2 regions of the Paenibacillus sp. SAFN-054 genome follow, and region 2 is predicted to be linked to the other one. Evidence: riboswitches for the same ligand, from Rfam matches in the RefSeq annotation. Region 2 holds a riboswitch; the other holds the start of a gene.
What was found. Region 2 has a riboswitch for cyclic di-AMP ahead of ACTHPM_RS06850 (3D domain-containing protein). Riboswitches for the same ligand answer to the same signal wherever they lie in the genome.
Positions count from the first base shown of each region.

Region 1 (5,523 bases), on a different contig from region 2:
AAATGACGTTAGGATCGTTAATCAAAGACCGGGCGATCGCAGTACGCTGTTTCTCTCCTCCCGAGAGTTCTTCGGGGAAGCTCTTGAGCTTCGAGCCCAGTCCCAGCTCTTCAAGTATGTTTGTGGCGAATATTTTATCCTCTGCCGTCACCTTCCCGGACATCTTCTTTACTAAAAGCAATTGATCCAGAACGTTCAAATAGGGAACCAAGTTCGATGACTGCATAATAAATCCGATTTCCCTAAGCCTCACGTTGGACAGCTCTTTATCCGAAAGCTTGGAGAGGTTATGCCCATTCAGATTAATTTCTCCTTCGGAAGCTTTGAGCAGCGCTCCCGCAATGGATAAGAAGGTACTCTTGCCAGAACCTGAAGGTCCGACCACTGCTACAAATTCGCCTGGTTCAACGGAAATAGAGACATCCTCGAGCGCAGCGATCCGGTGACTGCCTTCGGCATAATACTTTGTGATATGACTGAGCTGTAAGCCTTGATTCATTATTCCATCCTCCCGAGCGCTTTCAGCGGATCAATTTTTGTAATTCTGCGAACCGATACCAAAGAACTGAGCAATGCGATGACAAGCAGGACCACCGAATATACGATGACCAGATTTGTTTCGAGCTTGAATGGCATCGCCTTAGGCATCATTGCCGCCGTCCCGTAAGTAAGCAAAATTCCGATAATAATACTGGTCAGCGACAGTACGAACACTTGGGACATAATCGCTTTGCCCAAGAATCCGTTCCTTGCGCCGATGGCTTTCATAATCCCGAATTGGTTGGTCTTCTGAATCGTAATGACATAGAAAAACACGCCCAGAACGAATGCAGAGATCGCCAGCAGGAATGCAAGCATCATCATAATCGAACCGTTCTCTTCTTTATAACCTGGCATTCCCTGCACGGCTTTCGCTCGAGTCACAGTATCGGTATTCGATAACTTACCGTTTACCAAGCTTGAATCAATATGTTCACCTTGCAGCATAATTGCATTTACAGGATTTGCGATTCCTTTATCCGAACCCGGTGCCGCAAAGGCGATCTTACGCCATTCAGATATGGGTGTGAACACGGCTGATACGTGGTTGTAGGTTTGATCCTCCACAAATCCGATAATGGTCAGCGACTCTGTGGAACCGTCTAATTGGAACGTATCCCCAAGTTTAAATCCTTTATCCTTCATGGTGATATTCGCAATGACACTTTTCGGTTGATCAGGAGATAAACGATTTCCTTCAACGATGGACGGCTCCAAAAAGCTGCCCGGCTCGATCCCAATGATGGCGATGTCGACTTTGTCCTCATTTTTGTTGCTGTGCCCTTTGAGCGCTGTTGCCATGGAATTTCCCATAGGTGAAGCAGCTGTTACATCAGGTAATTTCTCTGCTTCGGTCACCAATTGATCGGACAGCAGGGATTTGCTCATGGAAGACTGCGACCCTTGCTGAAAGATAACATAATCGGCATTCATGTTCTTGAGTACGGACGCGGCAAGCGTCGATAGACCATTGCCCAAGCCAGACAGGATGAACACCAACCAAGCGATAAGCACAAAGATAATGACAATCATGGAAAACCTCATCTTACTATGCATTAATTCCTTCATAGCCAAAAACATGCGATTCCAACTCCTCACTCCTAATTATTTGACACTTGTGTCAAAATAGACGAACCACATCGCAGTCCCCATCTATTAAATCATATATTTGACACTTGTGTCAAAATAGATTCGAGTTTCTATGACCTCCCCGAGCCTCCGATCCATACTTGAAACAAGAGATCGCTCCATTGATCTGTCGGGACATTCAGCATATTCGGAGTATTAATCAGGTTAAAAAAAGTACCGATAAGTACCGGTAGGGGAATATCCTCCCTTAAATTGTTCTCCTTTTGTGCCTGTTCAAACAAGCGTGCGAGCTGAACCTTGAGACTCGAATGCGCCCTCTCAATAAATTGAAGATCATCGATCACCTTGATATGATCTGAATGTATTTTTTGAGCATCACCAAGGAGTTGATGAAGCCTGGATTCTTCAACATAAACATGAAGTAACTGTCGGAGAGCGATCATAGGGTCCGTCTCATCGATGGATGATGCATTTTCTAATACGTTCGAAATCACCCGCTTCATACAAGCAGCAACGATTTCTTCTTTATTGGAGTAATATTGGTAAATCGTGCTTCTGGCTCCAGGGAGATGCTGTGACAGGAGTTTAAGATGAAATCCGTCGTAACCATGCTCCAATATTAATCTTTTCGTCACGTCAAGCAGCTCTGTTTCCGTAAAAGATTGTTTTCTACCCAATGTGGATCGTCTCCTTTCCGTCTTGTAAGATCAGTTTAACAAAAAAACAGCAACAACAGCAATCGGTTGCCGTTGTTACTGTTTCTTTTAAGGAGGATGGCGCCCTTGACGGATTCGGGTTCATGCCATCACCTTTTCATCGATCATGAAGTTGAGAAGAATGCGGTTGAACTCCTGAGGCTGGCAAAGATGGCTCGGGTAAATGGCATCGTCGATGACGGCTTTCTGGGCGTAATAAAACATCTCCGCAGCCTTGTTCATTTGTTTGACGAACCATTCGCTCTGTCTGCCGGCTACGCATAGAATGGGCATTCGCAGCCTTGTCGAATTCGAGTCCATGTCGATTTTGAGCAGGGCCATGCGCTGCTTGATCGACTCCGTCGGACGCTTGTGAAAGAGCTCATCCCGCAAAATGCTGTATGCAGGTACCCACCGGTTATATGTCACCCGCAGCGACCGGAGAAAGAATTCCGCAGGAAGATAATAGGACAACCAGCTGCAGGCCTCAAAAAATTTCCAAATCCCGCTGCGGGTTCCGTACGGACCGTAGAAATAGCTGTCAACCAACACGAGTGCATTCACTTTATCCGGCTGGTAAGCAGCGAATTTTTGGGCAAGCAGACTGCCGCTGGAGCAACCGACGAGCGTGACTTTGGTCAAATCCAGCTTTTCCAGCAGCTCGTTCAGATCCATGCACTGCGTATCGATGATATCCTCCACTTCGACGTTTAATTTGCCGGAATTGCCATAGCCCCTTAAATCGAGCACAATCACCTTGGCCCTTTTGCTGAAATATTCGACCTGCGGCTCAAACATATGATGAGTCGAAAGATGTCCGTGGATAAAGACGATTGGCGCGCCGCTGCCGTGTGTTTCGTAATATAGGGTTGTTCCGTTTACTTGTATGTTGGGCAACTTCCTTCTCCTCTCTACCTTAACATGATGTCTAAGATGCCTTCCCTCAGGCAGATAAAAAAGACAACAAAAAAAGCATTGAAAAGAGGACCTCTCTTCAACGCTTTCAGGGCAAGGCCAAAAAAGCCTTGATTCATCGCATCGTAAGGATCGTCTCTCTTGATACGCTTGCGAGGTTAGCTGACGGATTCGGACTTCAGAGTAGCCCTACTCATTACAATGAGATTCACCCCATGTGACAACCTTTCTGTCACGGCCGGTTCCCCCGCTTTCCGCTCCTGGCGGAAATTCAGCGAAATAGACATCTATTCAATTTGCGCACACAAAAACACAGAGCGGATACCCTGTGCTGATTTTAAAAGCTCACAGTTTCACTCCTCTCTCTTAGCGACGCTTACGAGGTTAGCTGACGGATTCGGGCAGTGAGAGTTGCCCTACGGACGGCATGGATGTCATTCCCCTCCATGACTTATTCCGATTCACCCCATGCATGGACAGATTCGGCCATCCGGCAAAATCCGTTCATTGCGGTTCGTGGTTCCCCCGCTTTTCACAAGCGAAAACTCAGCGTAATTCCGTGTCATTCCTTCAAAAGCTAACAATGAACTGAATATACGCCTGAGCAGGCAAACTGTAAAGCATGGGTTCCACAGAATTAATGGCTTTTTCGTTGCGTTTCCTGAAATAGCAGGCACTTATCCTGAGAAGTCTTATCTTTTCGTTCATTAGCTCCTCGTTGCTTTCGTTTAGGTGAACATTTTTGTTCCATTCCCTTTTCCTTCAGACAGCGGCATCAGAGAACAAGCAAAAACCGCCTCCTGAATGCATGTTCAGGGGCGGTTTGCTTATAATCCCGGCTTAAAGCTTCTATATTATTCGTTCCAGACTTCGTCCGCAATCTCCTTGATAAAGGCCAGCTTCTTCCACTGCTCTTCCTCCGTCAGGATATTCCCCTCCTCGGTCGAAGCAAATCCGCACTGCGGGCTAAGGCAGAGGTGGTTGATGTCCACCACCTTCGCGGCTTCCCTGATCCGGCTCACGATCTCCTGCTTGTCTTCCAGGTCGCCTGTCTTGGAGGAATGCAGCCCCAGCACGACCTGCTGATCCTTTATAAATCTCAGCGGGGCAAAGTCTCCTGCCCGATCCGTATCGAATTCCAAGTAAAATGCGTCGATATGATCCACCCCGAACAGCGTTTCGGCTACCGGCCCGTAACCGCCCGCGGAAGCCCAAGTCGAATGGTAGTTGCCGCGGCACACATGCGTCGTGATGATCAGATCTTCCGGCAGGCCGGTAATCGCTTCCTGGTTCAGCTTGGCGTACTGCTTCGTGATTTCCGAGACGTCGACGCCTTCCTGCTGCCTAGCTTCCCAGTAGTTCGGGTCGCAAAGCATGCCCCATGTGCAGTCATCCAGCTGCAGGCTGCGGCAGCCTGCCTCATAAAAGTCGCGGATGGCCGCATTGTAGGCTTTAGCGATATCTGCTACGAGCTCTTCCGTGCTGGTATAGAACGCTTCGGTGCTTTCTTTGTTCTCCGCCCGCTGCAGCTCGGCCAGAAACTGGGCCGGCGCAGGAATCGTTTGTCTCGCGACGACGTCATCGCCCGCAGCCTGCTTCAAAAATTTGAAATGCTCCACGAACGGATGTCCCGTATAGCCGATTTTCCCGTAGAGACGCGCGGTTTCTGCTCTCGTCTCCTCACCCTGGAATACATATCCGCGATCTACAACCTGTTTTTCGACGCCATCCAGCCCCCACATGAAATCCAGATGCCACCAGGAACGCCTAAACTCGCCGTCCGTCACCGCTTTTAAGCCGACTTCCTTCTGTTTCTCCACCAGCTTGACGATTTCATCATCTTCGATCCTTTTCAACTCTCCGGCCGATAGGATGCCCTTCTGGTACTGGCTCCGTGCCTCCTTCAGTACTTCCGGACGCAGAAAGCTTCCGACATGGTCGTATCTATAAGGGGTTGCCTGTCTTCGTTTTGCTTGTTCCCTAATTGTGCTCATCGTTCATTCTCCTTCGGCGCTTAAGTTTTCAACTCGATAAGAGAAAGATATCACACAATTCCGGTTATACCGTAACTCCGATTAACTATAGCTGGCTATAGTCAAAAGCTATAACAAATTCACGATGAAACTTATAAAACCCGAACGGTGCCAATAGCGGCCTGCAGCGCCTCGATATAGGCCGCAGCCAGTTTGGTCAAAGCGGCATTCTGGTGGCAAATCCACCCGATGTTGATGGTCTCCTCGATATCCAGCGGAACCGGGATAATCTCATTGCCGTTCAGATCGGC
Region 1 is NZ_JBQCKS010000002.1:66,027-71,549, forward strand. Features, by position in the region: gene ACTHPM_RS11765 (ABC transporter ATP-binding protein) at 1-499, opposite strand, end outside; gene ACTHPM_RS11770 (ABC transporter permease) at 499-1,620, opposite strand; gene ACTHPM_RS11775 (TetR/AcrR family transcriptional regulator) at 1,740-2,306, opposite strand; gene ACTHPM_RS11780 (alpha/beta fold hydrolase) at 2,427-3,221, opposite strand; cyclic di-AMP (ydaO/yuaA leader) riboswitch at 3,371-3,526, opposite strand; cyclic di-AMP (ydaO/yuaA leader) riboswitch at 3,598-3,801, opposite strand; gene ACTHPM_RS11785 (5-methyltetrahydropteroyltriglutamate--homocysteine S-methyltransferase) at 4,094-5,233, opposite strand; gene ACTHPM_RS11790 (LysR family transcriptional regulator) at 5,365-5,523, opposite strand, start outside.
Region 1: it holds a riboswitch for cyclic di-AMP, as region 2 does, so the genes downstream of both, ACTHPM_RS11780 (alpha/beta fold hydrolase) here and ACTHPM_RS06850 (3D domain-containing protein) in region 2, are expected to answer to the same signal.

Region 2 (5,523 bases):
ATCCTTTCCATTTCGGGGCATAACAGTATAGACAATCCAATGGCTCTGCCAGCATTCCCCTAGAAAGGAGTCCGTGCCGCATGATCAGAACTTATTTCAGCAAAATATGCGCGGTAACGCTTGTCTTTACTCTGTTATGTCCCGAAGCCGCTTTGTATGCGGCAAGCCCGGAAAATCCCGCTGCTCCGCGTCCGGTACAGGAAACCAGCACGATAGAAAAAGCGGAAAAGCATCAGGAAAAACAGATACTGACCCTCGGCCAACTGATTAAAAAATATCCGGATACCTTCAAAATTCATGGCCCCCATGTGAAACAGATCGCGCTTACCTTCGATGATGTACCAGATCCGCGGTTTACACCGCAAATTCTTCAAATTCTCTCGGAGAACGGCGTCAAGGCAACCTTTTTCGTTGTGGGCAGCCGGGCCCAGAAGCATCCGGAGCTGGTGGCACGCATTGTTCGCGAAGGTCATATCATCGGGAATCATTCCTACAACCACCCCCAGTTTCACAAGCTGACGATGGCTGAATATATGGACCAAATAGTGCGTACGGAAAAAATACTCTACGGCATTACCGGCTACAAGCCGAAACTGATCCGTCCCCCATACGGGGATATAACGGAAAGTCAGCTGCGATGGGCCAAGCGTGAGGGCTACAAAATCGTTAACTGGAATGTCGATTCCCTGGACTGGAAAGGCATCGGCAAAGAAGCGGTGAAACGGAACATCATGGCAACGGCAGGACAGGGCTCCATTATTCTTCAGCATGCCGGTGGCGGCACGACCTCGGATCTATCCGGCACGATTGGCGCTCTGCCGGAAGTCATCCGTGACTTGAAGAAAAAAGGCTACACCTTTGTTACATTACCCAAACTTCTCAAAGTGCTAAAGGACAAATAAAAACAAGCAGCCTCGACCATCAAATGGTATAAGGCTGCTTGTTTGCGTACATGCGTATGTGGGTAATTAGTATAAAGATAACGATTATTTAATAAAGTACAATTCTACGTTCTGGAAACCAAAGTTGCTTACTGACTGCTGGCTTCCTGGAACAAAGATATCGATGCGGTTGCCCTTGATGGCACTGCCTACATCTTTTGCGGTAGCGACGAAAGCTTTTTTGGGAAGACCCGCAAAATCATGTCCAGTGACAAGCACTTTCGTTCCGAGCGGAATAATGGATGGGTCCACGGCGATGGTACCGAGTTCGAGCGGATTACCGAAATAGTCGACGGCACCCCATTTGCCATTTTCGCTTGCCGCAGCAGAGTATGCTGTAGCTTTGACTTTCAGGGTTTTATTATACGTAAAGGTTTTACCCCATGCTTCCACGATTTTTTGCTCCGAATCCACGCTAAGCGAAGCCGCGGTGATCGATGCCGGCGCGGAATCCGCGTAGGCCTTCATGGTTTCAACTCCGGGAATGTTAAGCTTCAATCCTCCATAGATGTTCGTGGCTTGTACGTTAGGATTAGCATTCATCAATTGATTTAGGTTGACGCCATATTGTTTCGATAGTGTGTAGAAGGTATCGCCTTCCTTGGCCACATGTACAGAGTCCGCATGGACAGGAACGGCTTGTACCGCCAATGTGATGCCGATTGCAGCTGCGATAAATTTCAATCCTTTAAATCTCTTCTTCATAGTTCCTCCTTAAAATCCTTCAGTGCCTGCGAGGTTAGCTGTCGGGTTCGGATTGAGGAGACAACCCTACGTTACAATCACGATTCACCCCAAGTGACTAAGTCTTTCACGGTAAAAATAATCCCCCGCACTTTGTGTTCCAAAGTTTTGGCTTACTCAATATATCACAATTTTGTAACCAGTGCGCATGAAAATGTTACCATATTGCAACTATTAACACTATAACTTCCGTTATCAGAGTTAGAAAGTTACTAATTGCTTAAAAATTTAAATCGCGATTTGCGTTAAAATGATTACAAATTCTTCATTACATACGAAATAAGCCCCGGCGAGAAATGGATTCTCGCCGGGGCTTATTTCGTATGTGCTAGAGTACTTTGCTCAAGAAATCTTTCGTACGTGCATTCTGCGGGTTGCCAAATACCTGGGACGGTGTTCCTTCTTCCATGATCTGACCGCCGTCCATAAACAGGATTCGGTCTCCTACCTCACGGGCAAAGCCCATCTCATGTGTGACAATGACCATGGTCATGCCGCCCTCAGCCAGCTTCTTCATGACTTCAAGAACCTCTCCGACCATCTCGGGATCCAGCGCCGAAGTCGGCTCGTCAAACAGCATGACATGGGGCTGCATCGCCAGAGCACGCGCGATAGCAATGCGCTGCTTCTGACCGCCTGACAGCTGCGAAGGATACGCATTCTTTTTATCGGCGAGGCCGACGGTACGCAGTAAATCCACCGCGATCGTCTCGGCTTCCGAGGAAGCCATTTTTTTCACCTTCAATGGGGCAAGCATAATATTTTGAAGCACAGTTTTATGCGGAAACAGGTTGAACTGCTGAAATACCATGCCCATTTTCTCACGGGTCAAGTTAATATTATGTTTACGATCCGTAATGGACTCGCCCTCAAACGTAATTTCGCCGCTCGTTGGCGTTTCGAGCAGGTTGAGGCAGCGGAGGAACGTACTTTTCCCCGATCCGCTGGGTCCGATCACGACTACGACTTCCCCTTTGGCGATTTCAACGTTAACGCCTTTTAATATTTCGAGCTTCCCGAACGATTTGTGCAGATCCTTAACGGTGATCATCCGTATTCAGCCTCCTTTCGAACAAACCAAGCAGCTTGGACAGCGTGAAGGTCATAACAAAATAAATGGCGGCAATGATTAAGAGCGGCTTCAACGACTCATAAGTAATGGTCGTGACAGCCTGCGCTTGATACATCAGATCGGTCACGCCGATAAACGATACGATCGAGGATTCTTTAATGATGGTAATGAATTCGTTGCCGATGGCCGGCAGCACGCTTTTGACGGCCTGCGGCAAAATAATGTGCCTCATGGTCATGGCTTTACCCATGCCGAGAGAACGGGCAGCTTCTGCCTGCCCTCTGTCCACGCCCTGAATGCCGGCGCGGAATATTTCCGCCAGATAAGCCGAGCTGTTGATCGAAAGCGTAATCGCTCCGGATTCAATGGGAGTCAGCTTGATGCCGAACGATACCAAACCGTAATGGATGATGAATAGCTGCACGATCATTGGGGTACCCCGGAGGAACTCCACCCATACGGTTCCCACAAAACGGAGCAGCCCGAACCGGGACATCCGCAGCATGGACACGAGCATGCCCAGAATGAAGCCGCAAATGACTCCGATCGCTGCAAGCAGCAGAGTATATTGGATGCCCGTTCCGAAATAGGAACGATACGTCCAGAACGTCTCGAATATGTTCATGAAATCCTTACTTCCTTCCTCGATGCCGCAAACAAAAAATAGCGAAGGATATCCGCTATTTTTCGCGTTCGATTATTTTTGAGCCGCAAGATCGCTGGCTTCGGATACGAATTGTTCAATTTTCTTATCGGAGTTCAGCCGGTCGAGTGTTTTGTTGATTTGCTCCACCATCTCCGTATTTCCCTTTTTCACGCCGATCGCATATCCGTCTTCCTTGTAATCAGGCACAGCATCAGCAATCGCAAGTCCCTTGACGTTCTTCAGAAAGGCTTCGGCAACCGGCTTTTCCATGATGGAAGCGTCGACACGGCCGGAGTTCAGCTGCATGATGATATCATTGATCTTTCCGAGTCCTGTAATTTTCGCTTTTGGAATGGTTTTGGCAATGTCCTCTTGAATCGAGCCGGTCTGAATGCCGAAGGATACTCCTTCAAGCGATTGCATCGTTGTGTACTTATCTTTGTCCTTTTCGCGGACGACTACAGCCTGCTCAGCTTTATAGTAGTTGTTTGAGAAGTCAATTGCTTTCTTCCGTTCCTCATCGGGTGTCATGCCCGAGATGACGAAGTCAACGCGGCCGCTCGAAAGTTCTCCAAGCAGTGCCTTGAAATCCATGTCCTTGACCTCAAGCTTCGCGCCCATGTCCTTCGCGATCTCTTTGGCAATCTCAATGTCGAAGCCGACGATTTGATCCTTGCCGTCAATCATTTTATGGAACTCGTACGGAGGGAAATCGGCGCTTGTCCCAAGCACGAGCGTTTTGGCACTGGCATTCGTTGCACCGTTATCCGGTGCGGCTGCCTCATCCTTGTTCTTATCTCCGCATCCTGCAAGCAGACTTCCTGCGAGCATCAAGCATAACGTTAAAGTACCCCATTTTTTCATCATCTATCTCTCCTGTCCATATCCTCATGTTGTTGCGCTTAGTATGGTCATGTTTGCGATTCATCATTACCCTTACGAAAGCATGTTTTATACTACAACAAACTGCATGATTATGCAATGTAATTTTCATACAAAGCAACTCGTTTTCAACAAATTGTCAATAATAATGAATTGTCCATAGATTAATATTCCTTTGGTCGATAAAAAGGGTTCTTTAAGTTCGACCAATTCCAATATCATGTTTAAATAACAATCAATTTTTCACTACTTAATTTTAACATTTATTGGTGGTTTATTTTGCTGATATGTAAATAACTATCGTATTTATTTCACCCCGTTGTTTAGCCTTTCAAACAGTCCATTTCGTATTTATTCATTTCTATACATTTCAAGGTGAATAATGCTAAAAATGGAGCTTCAAGCATGACCCTCTCCCCTAACGGAGCATAATAACGTAATCCATGGCAGTTTGCGGCAATGGTTCATTCTTCCTAGTTTCCGGTTATTAAATAGCTAGACATTATCAGGAGGTGTAGTCATGCTGCTCGAAGCTTTATATCATGTGCCCCGCGACAAGTGGGCTTATGCTTACGATCCCAAAACCATTCATCTGCGTGTCCGCACCAAGAAAAACGATGTGGACTCCGTTGTCGCCATGACCGGAGACAAATATGACTGGGACTCGACTTATTTTGAAATCACGATGGAAAAGGCGGCATCCGATGAGATGTTCGATTATTGGGAGGCTTCCGTTCTTCCCAAATACAAACGTTTGAACTACGGATTTCGGGTTACGGCAGGAAGCGAATCGGTTTACATGCTGGACAACGGAATTTATCATGACTGTCCCGCTCCTCCGGGCGGTTATTACGAGTTCCCCTACATACATGAAATCGATGTATTCAAGGTGCCGGACTGGGCTAAGGACGCTGTATTTTATCAAATCATGCCTGAACGTTTCGCGAACGGCGATCCGAACAATGACCCGGAAGGGACAGAAGCCTGGGGCGGCCAGCCAAAAACAGACAACTACTTCGGTGGAGATTTGCAGGGGGTTCTGGATCATCTTGACGATTTGGTAGACCTCGGCATCAATGCGATATATTTCACTCCGTTGTTTAAGTCACCTTCAAATCATAAGTACGATATCGTGGATTACAAACAGGTAGATCCTCATTTTGGGGACAACGCCCTGCTCAAGGACGTTGTGGAAGCCTGCCATGAGAAAGGCATCCGCGTCATGCTGGATGCGGTAT
Region 2 is NZ_JBQCKS010000001.1:1,459,381-1,464,903, forward strand. Features, by position in the region: gene ACTHPM_RS06845 (polysaccharide deacetylase family protein) at 81-902, shown strand; gene ACTHPM_RS06850 (3D domain-containing protein) at 987-1,646, opposite strand; cyclic di-AMP (ydaO/yuaA leader) riboswitch at 1,655-1,809, opposite strand; gene ACTHPM_RS06855 (amino acid ABC transporter ATP-binding protein) at 2,014-2,736, opposite strand; gene ACTHPM_RS06860 (amino acid ABC transporter permease) at 2,723-3,382, opposite strand; gene ACTHPM_RS06865 (transporter substrate-binding domain-containing protein) at 3,455-4,267, opposite strand; gene ACTHPM_RS06870 (alpha-glycosidase) at 4,806-5,523, shown strand, end outside.